4 regions of the Thauera chlorobenzoica genome follow, and region 4 is predicted to be linked to each of the others. Evidence: riboswitches for the same ligand, from Rfam matches in the RefSeq annotation. Region 4 holds a riboswitch; each other region holds the start of a gene.
What was found. Region 4 has a riboswitch for cobalamin ahead of bluB (5,6-dimethylbenzimidazole synthase). Riboswitches for the same ligand answer to the same signal wherever they lie in the genome.

Region 1 (5,003 bases), 240 kb from region 4:
GCCGAGGACTACGTGCACCGCATCGGCCGCACCGGTCGCGCCGGTCGCGACGGGATCGCGATCACCCTGTCCGGCCCGCGCGAGACCGGCCTGATCCGTGCCATCGAGCGCTTCACCGGCGACCGCCTCGCGGTGCATACCATTCCCGGCATGGAACCTTCGCCGCGCAAGCCGTCTGCGCCGCGCCCGGCCGGCAACGGCGGTCGGCGCTTCGGCAGCGGTGCCAAGCCGGGGGGCGGTTATGGTCGTCCTGGCGGCGGCGACGGCCGGCGCAGCGGTGGGGGCTTCGGCCGCGATGGCCAGCCTTCCGGCCGCGGCGATCGCGGCTTCGGCGACCGGCGCGAGCGCGGTTCGCGCGGCTGACACCCGCCCTGCGCCCACAGAAAAAAATCCCGCGTAATGCTGGATTTTTTTCGTCTTCTGCCCGCGCGACCCTACTGCAGCTGGAAAGTGGTCTGCGTGCCCTCGTCCCAGCCGTCCCACAGGAAATCGTCGGCCTTGCCGTCGGCGATCAGGCGCAGGGCGTAACGGACCTGCTCCTTGTAGAACTCGCAGAATGCGCCGGTACGGCCCATGCCGCCATTCATCTCGTGCGCCTCGGCCGGACAGGGCGAACCGCAGAAATGGCGGATCGCGCACTCGGCGCAGGGGCTGAAGCGGTCCACGTCGCGCTCGATCACCGGGCGGAACGCCGGCGAGACGAGGGCTGCTTCGACGCCGCCATCGAGCAGCTTGCCGCCGTTGAAGCGCGGCAGGCCGATGAACTCGCTGCACGGGTAGAGGCCGCCGTCGGCGGCAAGCGCGAAGAAGGCGCGCCCGCCGCCGCAGGGTGAGATGTCGCACATCAGGCGGCGTGCGCTCGGCGCCAGGATCGCGAGCACGATGTTGGCGAAGTTCGCCACCACCAGCTTGCGCCCGCTGTCCCGGTAGAGCGCGTGGCTGCGGTCGAGCGCGGCGAAGAAGGCGCGCCCCATGTCGGCATCGGCCGGCTTCACCCCGCGCGCGCCGGGCAGCGTGCAGCGCACGGTGTTGAGCATGCAGGTCGGCACTTCGTGGGCGTGGAAGAGCTCGATCATCTCGCTCAGCCACGGCAGGTTCTCCCCGGTGCAGGTGGTGATCACGCTCCACGAGCCGTAGCCGCGCAGTTTTTCCATCGCCGCCAGTACCTTGCCGTGCACGCTGTGGCCTCCCCAGGTGCGCCGGGTGGCATCGGTGATCGCGGCGGCCGGGCCGTCGAGCGACAGCCCGATGCTGACGTTGCGCGCGGTGAGGAAGGCGATCGCCGCGTCGTCGAGGAGGGTGCCGTTGGTCTGCACGCCGAAGGCGAAGTCGTCGCCGAAGGCGTCGATCGCGGCGAACACCGCGTCCTTGTTCATCAGCGGCTCGGCGCCGTGGAAGATCGCGCGCGGCTTGCGCCCGCTGTCGCCCATCGTCGACGCGAAGTAGTCCTTCAGCGCCTGCAGCGAGTCGAGCAGGGTCTGCGCCGGCATGTGGCTGCCGCCGCTGCGCTGCTCGCCGGGCAGGTAGCAGTAGCGGCAGTCGAGGTTGCAGCGCTCGGTCGGGTTCAGATACACGCCGGAAGGCTTGAGGCCGAAGCGCAGCGCATGCAGTTCGCGGGCGAACTCGTCGAAATGGGCGCGGTAGCCGTCGAGCAGCGGGCCGCCGGCGAGCTCGGCATCGACCCGGGTCTTGTCCACCAGCGCCCAGAATGCGGTCGCCGGATCGGTGAGGGCGGCGTAGACCGGGTGGCCGATGTCGACCGGGATCAGCCGCGGGCCCGGCGGCGGGAGTGGGGCGCTCCCCGGGAGTGGGGCGGCCCTCATTTTGCCGCCTTCCGGTCCATCAGCACGTAGTGCGACAGGCCGATGCCGTCGGGGTTGCAGCTCTTGCGCACGGCGAGGGTGGGCGCGGGTGCGGCCACGCCGGTGGCGGCAGGGGCGGGCGAGCAGGGTGCTACGGCAGGGAGAGTGTGGGTCGGTTTCATGATCGGATCCTCGAATCGGAAAAACAAAAAGGGCTCCGGCCGAGGGCACGCTTGCGCATGCGCTCGGCCGGAGCCCTTGCCTGGACTCCTCCGCGGTTCGACACGTCTTCTGGCTCCCGGATCAGCCGTAGCGCTGCGCCTTCCCGGCGGGGTGGTCCCCGCCAGTGGCCGGTCTGTCGACCTTGCAGCGCCCGTCCCCGGATACAGCGGCGGGCCCGCCACGGATTTGCACCGTGTTCCGTTTCGTCGAACCGAAAGGAGGTCCGATTGTCCGTGAGGGCCGTGCTCGGGGTCAAGCGCCATCCATCCCCATCCACCGCCGTCCGGCACCATCGCCGCGCGGGCCGGTCCGACGCTGCAGGAGCGTGCCGGCGCTGCAGCGCCGCGGTGCGCGCAGCCTGCACATGCAGCGGAGGACACGACATGGATGCAAGGACTCTTTGTGCCCGTCTGGGCCTCGACCCCGGCATGCTCGCGAGGGGCGGGCAGACGGTGATCTCGCCGATCGATGGCAGCGTGCTGGCGCGGATCGCATTCGCTTCCCCGGCCGGGGCCGAGGACCGCATTGCCCGGGCCGCCGCTGCCTTTGCCGCCTGGCGGCAGGTGCCGGCGCCGCGCCGCGGCGAGCTGGTGCGCCGCTTCGGCGCGCTGCTGCGCGAGCACAAGGCGAGCCTCGGCGCGCTCGTCACCCTCGAGTGCGGCAAGGTCCGCAGTGAAGGTGAAGGCGAGGTGCAGGAGATGATCGACATCTGCGACTTCGCCGTCGGCCTGTCGCGCCAGCTCCACGGTCTCACCATCGCCTCCGAACGCCCGGGCCATGCGCTGCGCGAGAGCTGGCACCCGCTCGGGGTGATCGGCATCGTCACCGCGTTCAACTTTCCGGTCGCGGTGTGGGCGTGGAACGCGGCGCTGGCGCTGGTGTGCGGCGATGCGATCGTGTGGAAGCCGTCGGAGCGGACGCCGCTGTGCGCGCTGGCCTGCCAGCACCTGCTGGAGCAGGCCGCCGCCGGCATGGACGACGTGCCTGCGGGCCTGTCCGCGGTGCTGCCGGGCGGCCCCGAGCTCGCCCTGCTGCTGGCCGACGACCGCCGCCTGGCGCTGGTCAGCGCGACCGGCAGCTGCGCGATGGGGCGCGTGCTGGCACCGCGCATCGCGCAGCGCTTCGGGCGCAGCATCCTCGAACTGGGCGGCAACAATGCGGTGATCGTCACCCCCAGCGCCGATCTCGAACTGGTCTTGCGCGCGATCGTGTTCGGCGCCGTCGGCACCGCCGGCCAGCGCTGCACCAGCACGCGGCGGCTGTTCGTCCATGCGCGGGTGCGTGCGGCGCTGCTGTCGCGCCTGCGCGCGGCCTACGCACGGATCGTGGTCGGTGATCCGCGCGAAGCCGCCACCCTGGTCGGCCCGCTGATCGATCGCGGCGCTTTCGAGCGGATGCAGGCGGCGCTCGCCGCGGCGCGCGCGCAGGGGGCGTCGGTGTGGGGTGGGGAACGGGTGCTGGCCGAGCGCTTCCCCCGTGCCTGGTACGTGCGCCCGGCGCTGGTCGAGCACGGGCCGGCGGTGCGCAACAGCAGCGAGGAAGTGTTCGCCCCCGTGCTCCACTGCTTCGACTACGAAGATCTCGACGAGGCGATCGCGCGCCACAATGCCGTGCCCCAGGGCCTGTCGTCGGCGATCTTCACCAACGAGCTGCGCGAGGCCGAGCGCTTCCTGGCGGCGGCGGGGAGCGATTGCGGCATCGCCAACGTCAATGCCGGCACCAGCGGTGCCGAGATCGGTGGCGCCTTCGGCGGCGAGAAGGATACTGGCGGCGGGCGCGAGGCCGGTTCGGACGCCTGGCGCGCCTACATGCGGCGCTCGACGGCGACGATCAACTATTCCGCCGCGCTCCCCTTGGCGCAGGGGGTGAGCTTCGAAGTGGACGTCGCCGCTCCGCGCTGATCGGCGCTGTGCGCCTTGCCGGCCGCCGCCTTTCGGCCTGGAAACAGCCGTTGCGCCGCTAACAAGCGGCTCATCCTTCGACGGGCCTGCCCTGAGCTTGCCGAAGGGCTCGGGGTGAACGGATTTTTACCGCCTCATCCATTGGCTGGCACCCCCGTTCGCCCTGAGCAGCCCGCGCAGCGGGCGTGTCAAAGGGCATTTCGATGCGACAACTGCGGTTTCAAGGTTCAGTCGGTCGGCGGCGGGGGTGTTCCTGCCACTCGGGAGGGGGCGGTCGGTCAGCGTCCGCGGCATCGCGTCCGTCATTTTCGCCGGCCCGCCGCCGTGTCGGCGGCGGATCGTCCCGGGTGCGGTGTGCAGCGGAGTCGCCATGCGAGCCGGGGCGGCGACCGGTGCGCTCGGTGGGTCGCGGTGGCGTTCGCCGCTCTGCATCGCGTGCGCTGCGCGGTGGTTCGAGCGCCTGTCGATCGCGCCCGGGGGCGATGGCGCTGCGCCGATCGTGCGCCGGTTCCCGCAGCCGTTCGTGCCTGCGCTCCGGGTCGTCGAAACGGTCGCGTCGTTCGTCTCGTTCGTGGCGTTGATGCCCTTGTTCGGCCTGGTGGCGGGGCGGTGCGCGATGCGCTCGGGGGTGGACATGCCCGCCGGGCGCTGCCCAGTAGCCGGGAACCCAATGCTGGCGGGTACCGATCCGGCTCCAGTAGCCGTCGATCCAGAGGTAGCCGGGGGCGTAGCCGCGGTATTCGACCCGTGGCGGGGGCGAGAGGATGATCGTTTCTTCGGTGTAATAACCGTGGCCGCGGTAACTGCGGTAGCCGTAATCGTCGTCGTACACGGGCACGGCGACGCAGCCGCCGAGGGCGAAGGCGGCGGCGAGCAGGAGTGGCCAGTGCTGGCGTGCGGTGTTCATGATCCTGGGGCGGACCGGGTGGGGATGCCCGGACGGGGCCCGGGCATCTGCCGACTCAGCTTATTGGCGGCCCTTGGCCTTGCCCGGGTTGCCTTCCGGCCTGTGTTCGAGCTGCGCTTCGCCCGACTTCGAGTGCTCGAGGCCGCTTTCGCTCATCCGCTCCTGGGCGCG
Region 2 (5,003 bases), 300 kb from region 4:
GGCCAGGGTCAGCAAGGTGCCGCCGGCGAGCGCCGCGGCCGGAATCAGCACGCGCTGGTCGTTGCCCAGCGCCAGCCGCACCAGGTGAGGCACGATCAGGCCGACGAAGCCGACCGAGCCCACCAGCGTCACCGCGGTCGCGGTCAGCAGCGAAGCGAGCACGTACAGGCCGACGCGCAGGCGGGGCACCGCCACCCCGAGCGCGCGCGCGCCGAGCTCGCCGCGCGCGAGCACGTTGAGGTCGCGCGCACAGGGCGCCACCAGCGCCAGCGCCCCCACCAACACCACCAGCGCCGGCCACGGCCGCACCGCCGCGCTGGCGTCCCCCATCAACCAGAACAGCATCGACTTCACCCGCGTATCGGACGCCAGCGCGAGCATCAGCGACACCGCCGCGCCGCAGCCAGCGGCGACGATGACCCCGGTCAGCAGCAGCCGGGTCTGCGTCCAGCTGCCGTCGCCGTGCGCCAGCCCGAACACCAGCAGCATCGCGGTGAGTGCGCCCGCGAAGGCCGAGGCATCGATCCAGAAGCTCGCCGCGCCGAGCGTGATCGCGCCCAGCGCCCCCACCGCCGCACCGCCGGAAATGCCCAGGATGTAGGGGTCGGCGAGCGGATTGCGCAGCAGCACCTGCATCAGCGCGCCGGCGGTGGCGAGCAGGCCGCCGCAGACGAAGGCGGCGACCGCGCGCGGCAGGCGCAGTTCGCGGATGATCGCGGCGGACATGCCCTGCTCACTGCCGAACAGGGCGCCGAACACGGTGCCCGCCGGAATGTCGAGCTCACCCGCCGACAAGGCCCACAGCAGGGCCAGCACCGCCGACAGCGCAAGCCCGGCGATGACGACCCGCGCCCGCCGTCCGGCAAGCGCGGGGCCGTGGACTGAAGGCGGGCGGAACACGGCCACCGGGGCTCAGCGCGGGGTGTAGCGCAGGCCGACGAAGGCGGTACGCCCTTCGGTCGCGAACACCGTGTTCTGGTAGCCGCGCTCGAGCACGTAGTCCTTGTCGCCCGCATTCTTGAGCTGCGCTTCCAGCGTCCACTCCTTGTCGAAGCGGTAACGGGCGAACAGATCGACCAGGCCATAGCCGCCCATCCGTTGATCGTTGGCGGAATCCTCGTAGCGCGCACCGACCGCGGTCCACTGGCCGCCGACGGTCCACGCACCGACGCTGTAATCGACTCCGGCGAGCAGGCGCTGGCGGGCGCGCCGGCGCAGCACATTGTCGGTCTGCTCGTCGCGCGGATCGAGGAGATCGGCCACCACGTTCCACTGCCAGGCCTGCGCGCGGCCGCGGTAGCTGGCGGTCAGGCCGCGGATCCTGGCCTTGCCGATGTTCTCCGGGGTGAAGCCCCAGTCGATGAGGTCGGAGATCCGGTTGTCGAAGTAGACCACGCGCACTTCCTCGCCGGCACGCTCCCAGGCGAGGCCGACCTCACGGTTGCGCGCCGACTCCGGCGCGAGGTCCGGATTGCCGCCGAAACAGCCGAAGGAAAAGCAGCTCACCGGATAGTACAGGTCGTTGAAACTGGGCGCCTTGAACGCCGTCCCCAGCGAGGCGAAGGCGCGCAGTGCCTCGGTGAGCTGGTAGCCGTAGGCGGCCGACCAGGTCTTCTCGCTGCCGAAGCGTTCGATGTCGTCGTGGCGGAGGTTGACCTGCACGCCGTGCGCGCCGAACGCGGCGGTCCAGCCCAGGAAAGCCGAATCGGTGGTCCGCGAATCGACCACCAGGGCACCGCTGGTATCGACCTCCTGGCGCTGCTGCTCGATGCCGGCGAGCCAGGTGCCCCACGCCGTGCGGATGTCGTTCTGCCAGGAGACGAGCCCGGTATCGGTGACGAAGCGGTCCTTGGCCCCGGGACGGAAGTTGTCGGAAGCGTATTCCATCGCCCCCACCCGCAGCGTGGACGTCCACCGCTCGCCCAGCCGGTTTCGCGTGTAGGCGTTCCAGCTCAGGATGTCGTTGTCGGTGTGGTTGTCGAAATCGAAGTCGCCGTCGGTGTGGTTCTCGTCGGCGGAGCGCAGCACGTGCACGCCGAGCTCATGGCCCTCGGCCGGGCGCCACTGCAGGCTGCCCGAAGCGGCGCTGTTCTTGTAGCCGTCGCGGTCGGGATTGGCGCTCGGGCCGCGCGTCGCCGAGATGCCATCGGTCTGGAGCCGGCTGGCCGACAGCGCGTATGACCATTGCTCGGTTCCACCCGCAACGCCGGCCTGCAGGTCGCGCGTGTCGTGGCTGCCGTAGCGCAGCGCCAGCCGCGGCCGGGCCGGGCCCTGGCCGCGGCGGGTGAACACCTGGACCACGCCGCCGATCGCCTCCGAGCCGTACAGCGACGAGGCCGGGCCGCGCAGGATCTCGATGCGCTCGATTTCGGCCGCATTCAGGGTCTCGAACGGCGCCTGCCCGAGGGTGGCCGAGGTGACCGGCATGCCGTCGATGAGCAGCAACGCGTGCCCGCTGTCGGTACCGCGGATCAGCACCGAAGCGGATTTGCCCGGCAGGCCGCCGTCGGTGACGAACACCCCGGCGGTGCGGGACAGCACTTGCGCCAAGGTGGTGTCGCCCAGGCGCTCGATCTGCTCACGGGTGACCACGGTGACGTCGGCGAGCAAGTCGTCGACCTTGCTTTCCTGGCGGGTCGCGGTGACCACGACGTGGTCGAGCTGGGGGTCGTCGGCCTGGGCCGGGACAAACGGGTAAGCGAGCGCGCACGCCGAAACGAGCGCGGAAAGGCGGGTTTTCATTTGAACGGGGGACTCCATTCGCCATGCCGCGCGTCCCCGCACGTCATGGCAGCTGCACATGGACGTACCGGGAGCGAGAGCGCACCGAACCGAGCAGGAAAACCCGCGCCCGTCGCCACCACCCCGCGGCACATCCGCCAAATCGCGTTCGGCCGGTCTCCGGGCTCGGGCGCTGTACCGGCCGATGGGCCGGTCGCAGCGGATCGCCTTCCCGGGAGGGTGTCCCAGTGGCTGCGTGATCCGCCTTGCGCGCACTTACCGTTGCGGGGGCAGCACAGGCATTGCGGCCATCGTTCCAGCGATGGGCCGCGCACCTGTTTCCCGTTTAACCCGGGGCGAGAACCGCCCGCGGGCACCGATAACGCGTTGCCCCTTCCGGGGCAATGGGAATGGATGATACCGTCCCGGACGCAATCCTGCAGAGCCATCGAACCTGCCCACCCGCACATGCCACCGAACGAGGCCGTACGGCCACACCTCAAGCACAACCCAAGCCCTTGATCCGATGAGCGCCGAACTGATCCTGGGCGGCGCGCGCTCGGGCAAGAGCGGCGAGGCCGAGCGCCGCGCCGCCGCCTCCGGCCTCGCCGTCACCGTCATCGCCACCGCCGAGGCGCTCGACGACGAGATGGCGGCGCGCATCCGCCGCCACCGCGCCGACCGTCCCGCCGCCTGGCGCACCGTCGAAGCGCCGCTGGCGCTCGCCGCCACGCTGCGCCGCGAGGCCGCACCCGGACGCTGCCTGGTCGTCGACTGCCTGACGCTGTGGCTCGCCAACCTCCTCGCCGGTGCCGAGGCCCTGCCCCCCGGCGCCGAAGCCGAGGCCCTGCCGCGCTTTCGCGACGAGCGCGGCGCGCTCCTTGCCGTCCTCCCCACCCTGCCCGGGCGGGTGATCCTGGTGGCGAACGAGGTCGGCCTCGGCCTGGTGCCGGAAACCCCGCTCGGGCGCCTGTTCCGCGACGAGGCCGGGCGGCTCAACCAGGCGGTGGCGGCGTGCTGCGCCCAGGTGGTGTTCGTCGCCGCCGGCCTGCCGCTGGTGCTCAAGCAGGGCTAAACTGCGCCCTGGACGCCAACCGAGGAGCACGACTTGAGCCTGCCCGCCGCAAAGCGCGCCATGAACCTGGACGAATTCCTCGCCTGGGAGGGGCAACAGCCCGAGCGCTGGGAATTCGTCGACGGCGAGGCCTTCGCCATGGCCGGCGGCACCGACGTGCACAACACGATCTGCCTGAACACGGCCTTCGCTCTGCGCAACGCATTGGCCGGCACCCGCTGCAGCGTGTTCATGACCGACGTGCGCCTACGCCTGGCCGCGGACGACAGCCTGTTCTACCCCGACGTCTTCGTCAGCTGCGCGGATGCCGACCGCGCCCGCCGCCAGGTCAAGGAAGACCCGGCGCTGATCGCCGAAGTGCTGTCGCCGTCCACCGAAGCCTACGACCGCGGCCGCAAGTTCGAGGCCTACCGCCGTTTTCCCGGCCTGCGCACGGTGCTCTTCCTGTCGCAGGACCACGCCCACGTCGAGTGCTACACGCGCCGCGACGACGGCGGCTGGCTGCTGAGCGAAGCCAGCGGCGGCCGCGCTGCCCTCAACCTTCCGGCGCTCGGCTTCGAGCTGGCGCTGGCCGAACTCTACCGCGACCTTCCCGACGACTCCGCCACCACCGACACCCCCTCATGAACTTCGACATCGCCGCGCCCGACTCCGCTCTCGCCCCTGCCCTCCAGCACAAGATCGACCAGAAGACCAAGCCCCCCGGCGCGCTCGGCCGGCTGGAAGCGCTCGCGCTGCAGATCGGCCTGATCCAGCAGACGCTGACCCCCGCACTGCGCCAGCCCCACCTCGCCGTCTTCGCCGCCGACCACGGCGCGGCGCGCGCCGGCGTGTCGGCCTTTCCCCAGGACGTGACCTGGCAGATGGTGGAGAACTTCCTCGCCGGCGGCGCCGCGATCAACGTCTTCAGCCGTCAGCTCGGCCTCAACCTCAGCGTCGTCGATGCCGGCGTCAATCACGCGTTCGCCCCCCGCCCCGCGCTGATCGACGCCAAGATCGCCGCGGGCACGGCCAACTACCTCGAACGCCCGGCGATGAGCGCCGAACAGCGCGACGCCGCGCTCGCGCGCGGGCGCCGCCTCGCCCACGCGCTGGCGGACAACGGCTGCAACTGCATCGGCTTCGGCGAGATGGGCATCGGCAACACCGCCGCCGCCTCGCTGCTGACCCACTGCCTGATCGGCGCCGAGCGCGACGCCGACCTCGA
Region 3 (5,003 bases), 310 kb from region 4:
ACAAGAGCTGCGCGGTGCTGGCGGCGATCAACCGCCAGTCGCCCGACATCGCCCAGGGGGTGAACGAAGGCGAAGGCCTCGATCTCGACCAGGGCGCCGGCGACCAGGGGCTGATGTTCGGCTACGCCTGCAACGAGACCCCGAGCCTGATGCCGCTGCCGATCTACTACGCCCACCGCATCATGCAGCGCCAGGCCGAAGTGCGTAAGGACGGCCGCCTGCCGTGGCTGCGCCCGGACGCGAAGAGCCAGCTCACGGTGAAGTACGTCGACGGCAGGCCGGTCGCGATCGACACCGTGGTGGTATCGACCCAGCACCACCCCGACGTGTCGCACGCGCAGATCTCCGAAGCGGTGATCGAGGAGATCATCAAGCCGGTGCTGCCGAAGGAGCTGATGGGCGGCGACGTCCGCTACCTGATCAACCCCACCGGGCGCTTCGTCATCGGCGGCCCGCACGGCGACTGCGGCCTCACCGGGCGCAAGATCATCGTCGACACCTACGGCGGCGCCGCCCACCACGGTGGCGGCGCGTTCTCGGGCAAGGACCCGTCGAAGGTCGACCGCTCGGCCGCCTACGCCGGCCGCTACGTGGCCAAGAACGTGGTCGCCGCCGGGCTCGCCGACAAGTGCGAGGTGCAGGTCGCCTACGCGATCGGCGTGGCGCGCCCGGTGTCGCTGATGGTCGACACCTTCGGCACCGGCAGGATCGCCGACGACCGCATCGCCGCCCTGATCGGCAAGCACTTCGACCTGCGCCCGAAGGCGATCATCCAGACCCTCGACCTGCTGCGCCCGATCTACGGCAAGACCGCCGCCTACGGCCACTTCGGCCGCGACGAGCCGGAGTTCACCTGGGAGCAGACCGACAAGGCCGCCGCGCTGCGCGCCGACGCCGGGCTGTAAGCTGCACGCACGCATGACCCCGGGCGCAGGCGGGACCGCACATCGCCTGCGCCCGGGGCCGCCCCTGGCACGGCGAATCGCCACCGCCGGCTGCATCCAGACCTTCATCGATCTTCTTTCGTACAGCCCATGCTCCAGCAAGTCCTGATGTTCATCCTCGGTCTCGTCGTCCTCGTCGCCGGCGCGGAACTGCTGGTGCGCGGCGCCTCGCGGCTGGCCACATCCTTCGGCGTGTCACCGCTGGTGGTGGGCCTGACCGTGGTCGCGTTCGGCACCAGCGCACCGGAAATGGCGGTATCGGTCGGATCGGCGCTGGCCGGTAGTCCCGACCTGGCGATCGGCAACGTGGTCGGCAGCAACATCGCCAACATCCTGCTGATCCTCGGCATTTCGGCGCTGATCACGCCGCTGCTGGTGGACGAGCAGATCATCCGCCAGGAAATCCCGATCATGATCGGGGTCTCGGTGCTGCTCGTGGTGATGGCCCTCGACGGCCGGCTGAGCCTGCTCGAATCGGTCATCCTCTTCGGCCTCGTGCTCGCCTACACCCTGTTCCTGGTGGTGCAGTCGCGGCGTGCCTCGAAAGGCGTCCAGGACGAATTCGAAACCGGGATTCCGACCTCGACCTGGGACCGCCACTGGAGCGTGCAGCTGGCGCTGATCGCGATCGGCCTGGCGATGCTGGTGGTGGGCGCCGACTGGCTGGTCGACGCCGCGGTCGCCTTCGCCCGCGCCTTCGGCGTCAGCGACCTGGTGATCGGCCTCACCATCGTCGCCGTCGGCACGTCGATGCCCGAAATCGCCACCTCGATCGTCGCCGCGATGCGCGGCCAGCGCGACATCGCCGTGGGCAACGTCGTCGGCAGCAACGTCTTCAACATCCTCGCCGTGCTCGGCGCCGCCGGCATCGCCTCGGGCGCCGGCCTGCCGGTCTCGGAGGCGGCGCGCAACTTCGACCTGTGGGTGATGCTCGCAGTCGCCTTCGCCTGCCTGCCGATCATGATCACCGGGCGCGAGATCGCACGCTGGGAAGGCGGTGTCTTCCTCGGCTACTACGCCGCCTACACCGCCTGGCTGGCACTCCAGGCCCAGCAGCACGACAGCCTGCCCACGTTCTCCAGCATCATGCTCGGCTACGTGATGCCGCTCACCGTGATCACCCTGGCGGTCAGCCTGGTGCGCCACAACGGCAGCAGGCACTGAACCGCCTCCCCGGGGAGCGCGCCGCCGCCGCGCAAGCCCGCGCCCCCGCTTGCGCAACATCGCCCCTCTCGATTAAGCTGCATCCGCATTCGATCCGGGTGCTCCGCCCTGCAGCCGCAGGACGGAGTGAAACGGGAAGTCCGGTGACGCTGAAACCCGCGCGTTTCAGCCAGTCCGGCGCAGCCCCCGCTGCTGTGAGCCTGACGACTCCGCCAACACGCCACTGAGCCTTGCGCTCGGGAAGGCCGGTGGACGAGGAAGAAGGCAAGCCAGAAGACCGGCCCGATCGAGTTTCGTGATGTGTGACCCCGGGGTGAGGGTTCGATCCGACTGGTCTGCCGCCGGCCGCATGCGTCCGGCTTCCAGCCGAATCCGCTGTACATGCTGTCCGCCTGGTCGCGACCCTGCCGCGCCACGGTTCCGTCCGCATACCCCCACACCGGTGTCCGCATCCTTATCGACGCACTCGTGGGGAGTCACCATGCACATCGAACCGGGCATCCTTTCCGGCGCCAAGATCGCCGCCGCCAACCTCGCCGCCGCTTCACTCATCGCCGCCCAGGCGCCGCAGCTGCTCAGGAAACCGCAGCACATCCTGCGCACGCTGCTCGCGGCGCTGTTCTTCTCCGTCTTCATGCAGAGCTTCCACCTGCCCGCGGGCGCGTCGGAGCTGCACTTCATCGGCGCGATGCCGATCTACCTCGCCCTCGGCTTCGTCCCCACCCTGCTCGGCTTCGGCCTCGGCCTGCTGCTGCAGGGCGTGATCTTCGAGCCCGCCGACCTGCTCCACCTGGGGGTGAACTTCCTGTCGCTCGCCGTGCCGCTGCTCGCGCTGCACGCCACGCTGGGCCGCAAGCTCGCCGCCGGCGCCGCCACCGAGATCGGCTCGGTGCTGAAGCTCGATGCCAGCTACTACGCCGGCGTCGCGCTGATGGTCGGCTTCTGGCTGGCGATGGGGGAAACCGCCACACCCTTCGCGGCGTGGATGAGCTTCGCCGCCGCCTACCTGCCGGTGGTGCTGATCGAGCCGGTGCTGACGGTGGCGGTGGTCAGGCTGCTGCAGTCGCAGGCCCACCGTCCGCTGGTCCAGCTCTGCTTCGCCGTCCCGGCGCGCGGCTGATGAGCGGCCGGCCCGGCACGGTCTGGTTCGTCGGCGCCGGCCCCGGCGACCCGGACCTGATCACGGTGAAGGGTCGCCGCCTGCTCGAGCAGGCGGGCGCAATTCTGTTCGCCGGCTCGCTCGTCGATCGCACGGCCACGCAGTACGCGCCGCCGGGCTGCGAGGTCCGCGACTCGAAAGACATGACGCTCGAAGAGATGAGCGCCTGGCTGGCCGAGGCCTGCGCCCGCCACGAGACCGTGGTGCGCCTGCAGACTGGCGACCCCGGCCTGTACGGCGCGCTGGTCGAGATGACCCGCCCGCTCGACGCTGCCGGCATCCCCTGGCGGGTGGTGCCGGGCGTGTCCTCGGCGATGGCCGCGGCCGCGGCGGCCGGCGAGACCCTGACCCTGCCCGAGCTCACCCAGACCGTCATCCTCACCCGCGTCGCCGGCCGCACCCCGATGCCTGCGGGCGAGGAGCTGGAGGCGCTCGCCGCCCACCGCACGACGCTGTGCATCTTCTTGTCGATCACCCTGCTGCACGAGGTGCAGCGCGCGCTGCGCGCCGCCGGCTGGCCGGAGGAGGCGCCCATCGTGGTGGTGCACAAGGCGAGCTGGCCGGGCGCGGAGAAGATCGTGCGCGGCACGCTGGCCGACATCAAGCGCCGCTGCCAGGACGAGAAGATCGCCAGCCAGGCCATGATCCTCGCCAGCCCCGCGCTCGGTGCGCGCCTGTGGCCCGACATCGCGCGCTCGAAGCTCTACGACCCCGGCTTCGGCCACCGCTTCCGCAAGGCGGCCGCAGCCGCAGAGACCAGCGCGCCCACCGGAAATCCCGCATGAACGACACCGCCCTGCTCCTCGTCGGCCACGGCTCGCGCAAGCGCGAGGGCAACCAGGAGATCCTGCACTTCGCCGCGCAATGGCGCGAACGCCATCCCGGCTGGCGCATCGAGACCTGCTTCATCGAGCACGCCGAGGTGCTGCTCGACGAAGGCCTCGACCGCGCCGCGCATGACACCCGCCGCGTGCTCGCGATCCCCTTCATCCTCAACGCCGCCGGCCACGTCAAGATGGAGCTGCCGGCCGCGCTCGAGCGCGCCCGCGCGCGCCACCCCGGCGTCGACTTCGCCTGCACCCGCCACCTCGGCATGGGGCGCGAGCTCTTCGCCGTGCTGCGCGGCCAGCTCGATCGCCTGATGCGCCGGCTCGACCAGCCCGACCCGCGCACCACCGGCGTGGTGCTGCTCGGCCGCGGCTCCTCGGACGCCGGCGCCAACGGCGAGCTCGCCAAGATGGCGCGCTGGCTGTTCGAGGACGGCGACCACGAGCTGGTCGATCTCGCCTTCACCGGCGTGACCTGGCCGCGGCTCGAAACCGTGGTCCAGCGCCAGGCCCGGCTCGGCATGACGCAGATCTGCATCGTGCCGGTGTATCTCTTCACCGGCGTGCTGATGGAGCGCATCCGCGCCCAGGTCGAGCGCCTGCAGCGCCAGTACCCGCAGCTCGCCTTCGCCCTCGGCACCCACTTCGGCTTCGACGAGGGCATCTTCACCCTGGTCGACGCGCGCGTGGCCGAGGGTTGCGCGGACGCCGACGGCGGGGGCGCCGGCCACGGCCTGCTCGAGTGCGACGGCTGCCGCTACCGCCTCGCCGCCGAGGACGAGCACCTGCACGACCACCGCCACACCGCCTGCGATCACGGCGACCCGCACGCCGACCCTGGCTGCACGGCCGGGCACGCCCCTCACGCGCACGCCCACCCTCATCCCCATTCCGCCCACGCCTGAGCAC
Region 4 (5,003 bases):
CTCCATGAAGGCGGTCGCGTCCGCAATCGTCAGCAGCTTGTGCTCGCGGATCGCGCGCCGCACCTGGCCGTGCGACAGCTCGGTGCAGGCGCACACCGCCTTGTCGTGCGCACTGACCGCCTGGTAGGCGCCGCCGACGGTGGAGGCGAGGATCTGCTCGACCAGGCCGGTGCACGAACCGCAGCTCGATGCCGCCTTGGTGTGCTGCTTGACCTCGTCGAGGGTGAACAGGCCCTTTTCCTTGATCGCCTTGACGATCGTGCCCTTGCACACGCCGTTGCAGCCGCACACCTCGGCGCTGTCGGGCATGCTCGCGGCGCGGTTCTCGCCCTTGTGCCCGGTGTCGCCGAGCTGAGTGCTGCCAAATGAGTGGCCGAACATCAGCTGGTCGCGAATGGCATGGATGTCCTGGCCGTCCTTCATCAGCTGGAAGTACCACGAGCCGTCGGCGGTATCGCCGTACAGCACCGAACCGACGATGCGGTCGTCCCTGAGCACGACGCGCTTGTACACCCCGCCCTGCTTGTCGTGGAGCACGATCTCCTCGGTGCCCGGGCCGCCGGCGAACTCGCCGGCGGAAAACACGTCGATGCCGGTGACCTTGAGCTTGGTCGAGGTCACCGAGCCGCGGTACTGGCCGATGCCGAAATTGGCGAGGTGGTTGGCGCACACCTTGCCCTGCTCGAACAGCGGCGCCACCAGGCCGTAGGCCACGCCGCGGTGGGCGACGCATTCGCCGACCGCGTAGATGCGCGGGTCGGTGACGGTCTGCAGCGTGTCCGAGACGTGGATCCCGCGCACCCGCCCGCTGCCGCAGTACAGCCCGGCCGCTTCGGCGAGGGCGTAGTTGGGGCGGATGCCGGCCGCGACCACCACCAGGTCGGCGGGAATCTCCATGCCGTCCTTGAAGCGCACCGCGCCGACGCGCGCGGGGGTCTCCACGCCCTCGCCGCGGGCAGGGAGCAGCGCCTCGGTGTGGCGGGCGAGGAGGAACTTCATGCCCTTCGCTTCGAGCGAGGACTGCAGCATGTCGGCTGCGGCACGGTCGAGCTGGCGCTCCATGATCCACTCGCCGAGGTGCACCACGGAGACATCCATGCCGCGCAGCATGAGGCCGTTGGCCGCTTCGAGGCCGAGCAGCCCGGCGCCGATCACCACCGCGTGACGGTACCTGGCGGCGGCCTCGATCATCGCCTCGGTGTCGGCGATGTCGCGGTAGCCGAGCACCCCGGGCAGCTCGTTGCCGGGGATCGGCGGAATGAAGGGGGTGGAGCCGGTGGCCAGCAGCAGGCGGTCGTAGCCGGCCTCGGTGACGCTGCCGTCGGCGGCCTCGGCGATGACACGGCGGCGCACACGGTCGATTTTCGTCACCGTCCTGCCCGCATGCAGGGTGATGCCGTGCTCGCGGTACCAGGCCAGGTCGTTGAGCATGATCTCGGGCAGGGTCATCTCGCCGGCGAGCACCGGCGACAGCAGGATGCGGTTGTAGTTGCCGTGCGGTTCGGCGCCGAACACGGTGATGTCGTACAGGTCGGGCGCGAGCTTGAGCAGCTCTTCGAGGGTGCGCACGCCGGCCATGCCATTGCCGACGAGGACGAGGTTGAGCTTTTTCATGATTTTCTCCGCAGGGCTGGAACGATGGACGCTGGCGCAGCAAGCCGGACAATGTCCTCGGCTGTTCCACAGCATCAAACGTGCCAACTTCCCGAAAGCGGACGATCCAGCGGCTTCCGGGGATTCAGGGAGAAAATTTCAAGGCCTGTGCGCCGGGCGGCGCACAGCGGCAGTGCAGCAAAAACGGCCCGCGCACTGTACTTGTGCAGCGCCGCAAAGACGGCCGGAGGGGCCCGCTGGCGCGGCCCTCCGTGGCGCTCGGGCGGCCCTGCAGGGGCGGCGGATCAGCCGCGGGCAGGGTCGGCGTCGTCGAGACGGGCGAGCAGCGCGGTGCCGGCGGCGTCGGCCTCACCCTGCCAGCGATCGAAATGGAGCAGCTCGCCGAGCGCCAGGCGCGGCAGCCAGCCGGCGGCCTCGAGTTCGGGGCGGTCGTAGAAGTGGCTGACGTAGCCGATGCACAGGTAGGCCACCGGGATGATCTCGCGCGGGATCCCGAGCGCGTCGCGCAGCGCCTGCTGGTGGAAGATGCTGACCCAGCCCACCCCCAGCCCTTCGGCGCGCGCCGCCAGCCACAGGTTCTGCACCGCACACACCGAGCTGTAGAGGTCCATCGCGGCGATGTGGGTGCGCCCGACCACGACCGGGCCGTTGCGGCGGCGGTCGCAGGTGACGCACAGGTTGATCGGGGCTTCGAGGATGCCTTCGAGCTTGAGCTTGCGGTAGGTGGCGCGCTTGCCTTCCTCGAACATCAGCTCGGCTTCGGCGTGGGCGAGGCGAAAGGCCTGGTTCACCTTCTGCTTGACCTCGGGCGCACGCACGACGATGAAGTCCCACGGCTGCATGAAGCCCACCGAAGGCGCGTGATGGGCGGCGGTGAGCACCCGGGCGAGGACCTCGTCGGGCACCGGATCGGGCAGGAACTGGCCGCGCACGTCGCGCCGGGTGTGGATCGCGCGGTACACCGCGGCGCGTTCCTCGGCGCTGAATTGCGGATTGGTCTGGATGGATTGTGCAGGGCTGCTCATGAAGTATTCCCCTTGTCGTCGAGCAGTGGCCAGCCGCCGACCAGGCGGCTGCATAAAACGCTTCGGGGCCGGTCTTCCGGCTGCGGATCGTCTCGTCCGGGCGCCTTCCCGGTCCTCGCGGACCAGTGGCTGGACATGGCCTTGCCCGGACAATCCCCGTTACGGCGCTGGGCGCGCGGCGGATTCGAACCGCCTTCCCGATTCTCCCGCACACGACGCGGGCACCTCGAAGCAGAGCGTGCAGTTTAACAGCCGCTCAGGCGCGCTGGCGGCGGGCCTCGAACAGGCAGATGCCGCTCGCCACCGACACGTTCAGGCTGTCGACGCTGCCGTGCATCGGGATGCGGGCGAGCGCATCGCAGGTGTCGCGGGTGAGCCGGCGCAGGCCGTCGCCTTCGGCGCCGAGCACCCAGGCGACCGGCCCCTTCTGGTCGATGTCGTAGAGCGTCTTGTCGGCCTCGCTGGCGGCACCGATCACCCACACGCCGGCCTCCTGCATTTCGCGCAGCGCGCGCGCGAGGTTGGTGACGGTGACGTAGGGCACGATGTCGGCGGCGCCGCTGGCGACCTTGACCGCGGTGGCGTTGAGGCCGACGGCGCGGTCCTTGGGCGCGACCACCGCGTGCGCGCCGGCGGCATCGGCCACGCGCAGGCAGGCGCCGAGGTTGTGCGGGTCCTGCACGCCGTCGAGGACGAGGATCAGGGCGTTCTCGTCGAGGCCGTCGAGCACGTCGGCGAGCTTGATCTCGCGCCGGGTGGCGTCGACCTTGGCGACCACGCCCTGGTGGCGGCGGGTGCCGACCAGGCCGTCGAGCTTGTCGCCTTCGCTCTGGGTGATGCGCGCCCCGGCGGCCTCGGCCTGGGCGATGAACTTCTTCACCCGGGCGTCCTTGCGGTCAGCGCAGAGATGGATTTCCAGCACCGAATCGGGTGCATGACGCAGCTTGGCGGAGACGGCATGAAAGCCGTAGATCAGGCGGGTGGGTGCGTTCTCGGGTGCTTTAGCCACGGTCGGTGCCCTTTGCGGAAGTCTTGCGCCCGGCACGTCGGGCCGGCGCGGCGGTCGGAGTCGGGGTCGCGGATTCTAGCGCTTCAGCGACCGGCGCGGCGGCGGCCTTCTTCGCACGCGTCCTGCGGGGCCTGGGCGCGGCGACCTCGGGGGCTGCGACCGGGGCCTCGACCACGGGCGCGGGCGCGGCGGCCGGCTCGGCTGCGGCCTTCTTTGCACGCGCCTTGCGGGCTTTCGCCTCGGTGACCACCGGGGCGGCGGCGGCAAGCTCAACGGCCGGCGCGGCTGCAGGCTTCGTCGTGCGCTTGGTGCGTGGCCTCGGCCCGGCAGCCTCCGGGGCGGCAACCGGGGTGGCGACGACCGGGGCAGGCGCCGCCGTGGCGACCGCTTCGACGGCTGCCTTCTTCGCACGCTTGCTCCGGGTTTTGGGCTCGGCCACCTCGGCAGCGGTAGCCGGGGCCGCTACCGGGACTTCCACGGCGGCTGCGGGCGCGGACTCGACCACCGCCACCGCCTTGACCGTCGCCTTCTTTGCGCGGGTCTTGCCCGGCTTCGAGGCGGACGTTTCCGAAGCGACCGGGGCGGCGAGCGGCGCCGGCACGGCCGGCGCCGGCACAACCTCGACCACCGGCTCCGCAACGACTTTTCTGGTGCGCGGCTTGGGTGCCTTCTTGCCAGCCTCGGGCTGGATCGCGGCAGGCTCGGTCTCCGCGGCCTTCGCGGACGCCTTGAGCTCGGCCGGCAGTGGCCCCTCGATCAGGCGGAAATCGATCTTGTTGGTCGCCATGTCCACCCGCACCAGCTGCACCTTGAGCCGGTCGGAGAGGCGGAACTGCTTGGCGGTGCGTTCGCCCATCAATGCATGACGGGTCTCGTCGTAGTGGAAGTAGTCGCTGCCCAGATCCGAGATGTGCAGCAGCCCTTCGATGAAGATGTCGTCGAGGGCGACGAACAGGCCGAACGGCACCACCGCCGAGACGCTGCCGATGAACTCCTCGCCGACGCGGTCCTGCATGAAGTAGCACTTGAGGAACGCGACCACGTCGCGAGTGGCGTCGTCGGCGCGGCGCTCGGTCATCGAGCAGTGCAGGCCAATCTGCTCCCAGTCGCCGGGGCGGTACTGCTCGCCGGCGAGCGCGGCCTTGATGCCGCGGTGGATCAGCAGGTCGGGGTAGCGCCGGATCGGCGAGGTGAAGTGGGTGTAGGACTCGTAGGCCAGCCCGAAGTGGCCGACGTTGTCCGGGCTGTACATCGCCTGCTTGAGCGAGCGCAGCATCACTGTCTGCAGCAGCTGGGCGTCGGGGCGGTCCTTGACCTGTTCGAGCAGCCTGGCGAAGTCGCTCGCGCGCGGCTCG

Region 1: another riboswitch for cobalamin. It lies ahead of cbpA (modified peptide precursor CbpA); the one in region 4 lies ahead of bluB (5,6-dimethylbenzimidazole synthase).
Region 2: another riboswitch for cobalamin. It lies ahead of Tchl_RS06190 (TonB-dependent receptor domain-containing protein); the one in region 4 lies ahead of bluB (5,6-dimethylbenzimidazole synthase).
Region 3: another riboswitch for cobalamin. It lies ahead of Tchl_RS06265 (energy-coupling factor ABC transporter permease); the one in region 4 lies ahead of bluB (5,6-dimethylbenzimidazole synthase).

What each region holds. Positions count from the first base shown of each region.
Region 1 is NZ_CP018839.1:1,244,111-1,249,113, forward strand. It holds gene Tchl_RS05900 (DEAD/DEAH box helicase) at 1-363, shown strand, start outside; gene cbpB (peptide-modifying radical SAM enzyme CbpB) at 435-1,823, opposite strand; gene cbpA (modified peptide precursor CbpA) at 1,820-1,984, opposite strand; cobalamin riboswitch at 2,067-2,255, opposite strand; gene amaB (L-piperidine-6-carboxylate dehydrogenase) at 2,408-3,925, shown strand; gene Tchl_RS05920 (YXWGXW repeat-containing protein) at 4,146-4,832, opposite strand; gene Tchl_RS05925 (hypothetical protein) at 4,893-5,003, opposite strand, start outside.
Region 2 is NZ_CP018839.1:1,301,892-1,306,894, reverse strand. It holds gene Tchl_RS06195 (FecCD family ABC transporter permease) at 1-840, opposite strand, end outside; gene Tchl_RS06190 (TonB-dependent receptor domain-containing protein) at 913-2,742, opposite strand; cobalamin riboswitch at 2,876-3,104, opposite strand; gene cobU (bifunctional adenosylcobinamide kinase/adenosylcobinamide-phosphate guanylyltransferase) at 3,248-3,796, shown strand; gene Tchl_RS06180 (Uma2 family endonuclease) at 3,830-4,423, shown strand; gene cobT (nicotinate-nucleotide--dimethylbenzimidazole phosphoribosyltransferase) at 4,420-5,003, shown strand, end outside.
Region 3 is NZ_CP018839.1:1,317,157-1,322,159, reverse strand. It holds gene metK (methionine adenosyltransferase) at 1-905, shown strand, start outside; gene Tchl_RS06270 (calcium/sodium antiporter) at 1,035-2,108, shown strand; cobalamin riboswitch at 2,187-2,408, shown strand; gene Tchl_RS06265 (energy-coupling factor ABC transporter permease) at 2,590-3,228, shown strand; gene cobM (precorrin-4 C(11)-methyltransferase) at 3,228-4,052, shown strand; gene Tchl_RS06255 (sirohydrochlorin chelatase) at 4,049-4,999, shown strand.
Region 4 is NZ_CP018839.1:1,005,148-1,010,150, reverse strand. It holds gene nirB (nitrite reductase large subunit NirB) at 1-1,614, opposite strand, end outside; gene bluB (5,6-dimethylbenzimidazole synthase) at 1,899-2,639, opposite strand; cobalamin riboswitch at 2,689-2,883, opposite strand; gene rlmB (23S rRNA (guanosine(2251)-2'-O)-methyltransferase RlmB) at 2,896-3,648, opposite strand; gene rnr (ribonuclease R) at 3,641-5,003, opposite strand, start outside.